Regions from separate parts of the Brevibacillus sp. 1238 genome, predicted to be linked through region 2. Evidence: riboswitches for the same ligand, from Rfam matches in the RefSeq annotation. Region 2 holds a riboswitch; the other holds the start of a gene.
The links. A riboswitch is a leader RNA that binds a small molecule or an ion and turns the genes downstream of it on or off. The one in region 2 is predicted to bind lysine.

Region 1 (3,113 bases), on a different contig from region 2:
AGCGAGCCTGACGGCGGCTGTCGTGTAGCCTTTTTGGTTGCAGCTTTGATCCATGAAGTAACCGATGGTTGCGTTTTGCCAGGCGCCGCGTACGACGTTTGACAGGGCAACACGGCCGATCATGTCGTCCGTTTCGCGCAGAAAGACGCCAAAAGCGTAGCCTGTGCCAGCGGCAAAGTCTTTTTCCGCCTGGGCGATTTGTTCCTGTTGGCCCGTGAGCGTCAAAAAGGAAGACGACCGAATCGGTTCAAAAGGTTGCAAAAAAGCATGATTACGCAGCCGAAGCTCAAGAAGCTCGGCTGCGTCGTCCATGCCCAGAGGTCGCAGATAGACCGTTTCTGTATGTAGCGTCATGATATCAATCCTCCCTGGAAAAAGTCGGATCGACATTGTACCATGACTTGATTTAAGTGGAAAGGCTTTTTCTTTTCAGCGGCCTTCTGGTCTTAGCCCAGCAATTCGGAGAAAGAAACGCCAAACGCCTTGCAGGTTTCCACTTCTTTCGCTGTAGGGGACAGCTCGATTTTCAAGCCTTCAAGTGGTGTTTCCGCACCGCGCTCGCTCGCCTTTTTCAAGAGAGTATCTACGGCAGCGCCAACGTGCTCGTAAGCGGAATCGCAGGAACCGAATGCGACTACTTTTTTGCCAGTCAGATCGATGTCGTCCATCTCTTCGTAGAAGTCCAGGCACTCGTCCGGAAGATCGCCGTCGCCCCAAGTGTAAGCGCCGAGCAGGATGCCATCGTAGTCCTCAAGCTCCTTGGCTGTTGCGTCCATCACTTCTTTTATCTCCAGCTCTTTTCCTGTGGATCGAATACCCTCAGCAATCGCTTCAGCAATCTCTTGTGTGTTTCCAGTCATGCTTGCGTAAACCATCAAAATGCGGCTCATAAGGTTGAAACCCTCCAAATAAGATAATGAAAATCATTCTCACAAAAATAAGATAATGAAAATGATTCTCGTTGTCAACGATTTTTTTTCTTTCTATAAAGCTGTTGCCACATGGGAATGATTTTGGTAGAGTTAAATGAAATTATAATATTGGAAGTCTAAATAGAGGTGCGCCGAAGAATAGTACATCTTTTCGTCATCTGCCGGGGGGCGGGAAAAGGAGGAAAGGCTAAAGCGCCGAAGCGGTTGTTGTTCCCCTCGAACAGCAGCGGCTGGGGTGGCTCATGAACAATGAACATCCTGTCACAAAAGACGATTGTCTTCTTGTGGAGCGCTATTTACGATTTGCTTGGGCAGTTTGGAAAGCAATGAGATAGCGAATGCACTCATTGCTTTTTTTAGTCAATTTAAACAAGGCAAGGTTTTGATCAAAAAGGAGGATTTACCTGTGAACATGATGGATGCAAATGAAATTATCGCGTTTATTCAAAAAAGCGAAAAGAAAACACCTGTGAAAGTATACGTGAAAGGCAATCTGGAGGGCATTGACTTCGGTGCCAGCGCAAAAACGTTCATCACTGGCTCTACTGGCGTCGTCTTTGGCGAGTGGAAAGAGATCGAGCCTGTTTTGGCTGCAAACGCCGACAAAATCGAGGACTACGTGGTAGAAAGCGACCGCCGCAATTCCGCGATTCCATTGCTCGATACAAAAGGCATCCAGGCTCGCATCGAGCCGGGCGCGATCATCCGTGACCAGGTTACCATCGGAAACAACGCGGTGATCATGATGGGAGCTTCGATCAATATTGGCGCGGTAATTGGCGAAGGCACGATGATCGACATGAACGTGGTTGTAGGTGGACGCGGTACAATCGGGAAAAATTGCCACATCGGCGCTGGTTCTGTCATTGCAGGCGTTATTGAGCCGCCTTCCGCACAGCCGGTTGTTGTCGAAGACGATGTCGTGATCGGTGCCAATGCGGTTATCCTCGAAGGCGTTCGCGTAGGAAAAGGCGCGGTCGTAGCAGCAGGCGCGGTCGTGATTGAGGATGTGCCGCCATACGTGGTTGTTGCGGGCACACCTGCTCGTGTCATCAAACAAATCGACGACAAAACTCGCTCCAAGACGGAGATCAAGCAGGAGCTACGTCAGCTGTAGGGGAGAGAGCTCACATGGACTGGCGTACGCTCGACGAACAATACATCGTCTCTTCTTATAAACGTTTGCCTATCGCGATCGCCAAAGGGGAAGGAAACTACCTGTACGATACAGCGGGCAACAAGTATTTGGACCTGTTTACGGGCCTGGCAGTCAATGTGCTGGGCCACTCCCACCCGCGGATTGTTCAGGCGCTGCGCGATCAGGGAGAACGTTTCCTGCACATTTCCAACGTATTTTTGAACCAGCCGGCGATCCTGTTGGCCAAGCGGCTGGTCGAGCAGACGATCCCGGGAAAAGTGTTCTTCACCAATTCCGGCGCAGAGGCGACCGAGTCCGCGATCAAAATGATTCACAAATGGACGAAGACCGACGGAGCGGGACGCGAAGGGATCGTCGTCTTGCGCAACAGTTTTCACGGCAGGACGCTGGGCGCCGTTCGGCTGACCAGGCAAGCGCACGTCTATCAAGATTTTCCGCAGCCGGATTTTCCCGTGTACGAGCTTGATCCGGAGGACACAGCCGGATTGCGCGCCATCTGTCGCGAGGCAAAGCCAGCAGCCGTCCTGATGGAGCCTGTTCTTGGCTCCGGGGGTGTCGTGCCTTTGTCTGTAGACTTTTTGCGCGAGGTGGCGACCATTTGCCAAGAGGAAGGCATGCTGTTTGCCATGGATGAAATCCAGACAGGCATGGGACGGACGGGAAAACTGTTTGCCTACGAGCACGCAGGCGTGACGCCAGATTTGATCCTGTTTGCCAAAGGAGTAGGCGGCGGACTTCCGCTCGGTGGCGTCATTGCCGGGACGAAGCTGATGAACCAGTTCAAGCCGGGAGATCACGGCACGACTTTTGCGCCGTCTCCGCTTTCGGCTGCTTTGGGCAATGTCGTGCTGGACGAACTGCTCGATCCCGCATTTGCAGCGAGCGTAGACGAAGTGATTGCCTACCTGTGGGCTGGACTGGAAGCACTGCGTGAGCGCCTCCCGGAACAGCTTCAGGCGCTGCGCGGCAAAGGCATGATGGTGGGAATCCCGCTCAGTGCTGCTCCCGAAGAGGTCAGCCGC
Region 2 (3,113 bases):
TTCATATTCCGTAACATCGTAATCTATTTGCAGCAGCTCAAGGTCGATGCTGGTTTTCAATGCTTGCTCGATCGCACCGTGAAGAGACAGAGGAGCGGTCTGGGTTTGTTCTGCGGCTGCAACGACTGCAGGAGCGGCCATAGCCAAATGAGTATTGCCTGCAAGAAGCGCGGCAACCAGTGTAGTGCTGTAGAGATGCTTCGATAACCTGGACTTCATTATGGGGCCTCCTTGGGAATAGGAAAAGAGTTTGTCGATAACGATTCTCATTATCAAATTTTCATGAACAGTATATATTTCCAGTCTACATTCGTCAATATGTAATCATAAGAAAGTTGATCGGAAAAATAAAATGAAACAATAAAAAAGCTCCCTCGACGTGAGGGAGCCTGCAATGACTTGTTTGGCAAAGCTATTTATTTTTCGTCCATGCTGAAATCTACTTTATGGAGCGGAACAAGCTTGCTCTTTTTCGTATACTTGTAGACAAGCCAGACGATCAAAAACAGCGGCAAGCCAACATAGGAGACGAACACGCCGTTCCAGTCAATCTCGCCGCCGATAAACGCCGAGTAGTTTTGGCCGACAATGACGACGCAGCAAATAATAAAGGCGAAAATCGGGCCAAACGGGAACAGCTTCGCCCGGTATGGCAGCTCACGCAGGTCGCGGCCTTGGGCCAGGTACGCTTTGCGGAAGCGGTAATGGCTGATGGCAATGCCGAGCCAAGCGATAAACCCGGACATGCCGGATGCGTTCAGAAGCCATACGTACACCTCGCCATCTCCAAACAGGGAAGACAGAAACGCCAGCGCACCGATGGCAGCCGTCATGATCAAGGAATTGATCGGGACGCCGTTGCGAGTGACTTTGGCAAACCATTTTGGCGCTTTTCCTTCCTTCGCCAGCACCCACAGCATGCGGGTGGATGCGTACATGCCGGAGTTCCCGGCAGACAGCACGGAGGTGAGGATGACCGCATTCATCACAGAGGCGGCGAAGGCAAAGCCGGCTTTTTCAAAGACGATCGTAAACGGGCTGATGGCAATATCGGTAATATCACCGCTGATCAGATTCGGATTGTCGTAAGGAACGAGCAACCCGATAATCAAGATTGCGAAAATGTAGAAGAGCAAGATGCGCCAAAAAATCTGGCGGATCGCTTTCGGGATATTGCGCGCAGGGTCTTCGCTCTCACCAGCGGCCACCCCTACAAGCTCGGTTCCCTGGAACGAGAACCCGGCAATCATGAAGACGCCGAGAAGCGCCATGAAGCCGCCATTGAACGGTGCATCGCCTTTGGTGAAGTTTTGGAAGCCGACTGCTTCGCCACCCATAATGCCGAAGATCATCAAAATACCAATGATGATAAAGACGACGACGGTGACTACTTTAATCAAGGCAAACCAGTATTCGGATTCGCCGTAGCCTTTGACAGACAACAGATTAAGAGCAAACATAAGGACGAGGAACAAGGCACTCCACAAAATGGCGGGAGTATCCGGGAACCAGTATTTCATAATGAGAGCTGCGGCTGACAGTTCGACCGCAATCGTAATTGCCCAGTTGTACCAGTAATTCCAGCCAAGCGCGAAGCCGAGTGACGGGTCGACGAATCTGGTGGCGTAGGTGGAAAAGGAGCCGGATACAGGCATGAAGGCGGCCATTTCCCCAAGACTGGTCATCAAAAAGTAAACCATGATACTGATAGCGATGTAGGCGACCAAAGCGCCCCCTGGTCCGGCTTCGTGAATCGAGCCTCCACTCGCCAGGAACAAGCCCGTACCGATGGAGCCGCCGATGGCGATCATCGTCAGGTGGCGGGCTTTCAAACCACGTTGCAGTTGATTCTGTGACATAAGATGCTTGCACGACCTTTCGAAGATTTTGAGAAGGTCGGTCGGAAACGAAAAAACCGCCAATAGCCAAAAAACGGCATAGGGCGGTATCATCCAATCCCCACCAAGCCTTCACTGAAGATAGCACACCACGTTTGCCCGGCAAGCAAACGTGACAGTTCTGTCCCTTTCGGGTACAGCCCCAGCCCACGCGCACAGAGATGCGATATGAGCTTCGGCGGCTTTTCCCTTTCCTGGAGTCATAGATTTCTTCTGAATCTCGTACAGGATGACATAAAAGCCGCGACCTCTACCCTCACCGTGAAAGATGAGGATAACATGTATGAAGTTGATTTATTTATCAACTATATAAGATTGATCGTTATTAATCAATGAAAAAAGTTGTGCTGCAAAATATTGCTAGAGTGGGAGCAAGGGCTATAAAAACGACCTGCGCGCAGGCCAGGAGCCTTGCAGCTTGCGGATTTGCACGATTTGTCCGGTATGAAAAGCGTCGTGCAAAATGATGCTCATCACGCTTTGCCCGATGGAGATGGTGGGCAGCGGCTGATCGAATGCATCGCCGGAAAGGGAGCGGAGCTTTTCTTGAATGCCGCGATGTACTTCTTCCATGCGCTGCACCGCCGCTTGCCAAGCTGCTTCGTCGTCTGGCGCTCCGGATGGTTGGAAGGTGTCATCGTTCGTCTCAGCCGTACCAGGAAAATCCGTACCGGATAGACGGTGCAGCAAACGCTCTTTGAAATAGAGCAGATGACTGAGATTTTCCCAGATCGTGTTCGCTGCCTCTCCTTCGGGACGCCAGCTGGCTTGGGCCACGGTCACGCCATCCAGGGCGTGCTTGAGCGGTGGATACCAATCTTCTTTGTCATACGTGCACTCCCATTCATGAACAAGCAATTCCATCCGATTCATGTGTTTCCTCCTCGTCTGTCAAACAGATTGGTGAAGCGCTATAATGGCAATAAGAAGAAGTTTGTAACGTTCAAAATGAATTTCGTTGGTTACAAAATGATCTTACCATATGTTGGTGTTACCTACAAGAAGCGAAAATAGATGGGGGAAGAGAAGTGTGCAATGGCTATGCATCGATTTTTTAAACAGCGATTGGCGTGACTGGCGCGGGACAGGCCGCAAGGAAAATCGCCTGGCAAAGCGTGAATGGCAGGAATGGTTTTTGCAAGAGCACCAATTGCAGGCACCGCTGCCGCTTGACGAGGAAACCGTCGCTGTTCTTGTGCAATTTCGCGAGTATAT

Region 1: it holds a riboswitch for lysine, as region 2 does, so the genes downstream of both, dapD (2,3,4,5-tetrahydropyridine-2,6-dicarboxylate N-acetyltransferase) here and M2298_RS27225 (amino acid permease) in region 2, are expected to answer to the same signal.

What each region holds. Positions count from the first base shown of each region.
Region 1 covers NZ_JARXWC010000003.1:52,257-55,369, forward strand. The annotation lists gene M2298_RS07795 (GNAT family N-acetyltransferase) at 1-354, opposite strand, end outside; gene M2298_RS07800 (flavodoxin) at 447-890, opposite strand; lysine riboswitch at 1,046-1,235, shown strand; gene dapD (2,3,4,5-tetrahydropyridine-2,6-dicarboxylate N-acetyltransferase) at 1,339-2,049, shown strand; gene M2298_RS07810 (aspartate aminotransferase family protein) at 2,064-3,113, shown strand, end outside.
Region 2 covers NZ_JARXWC010000021.1:47,662-50,774, forward strand. The annotation lists gene M2298_RS27220 (TolC family protein) at 1-219, opposite strand, end outside; gene M2298_RS27225 (amino acid permease) at 417-1,859, opposite strand; lysine riboswitch at 1,973-2,159, opposite strand; gene M2298_RS27230 (DinB family protein) at 2,277-2,771, opposite strand; gene M2298_RS27235 (CGNR zinc finger domain-containing protein) at 2,929-3,113, shown strand, end outside.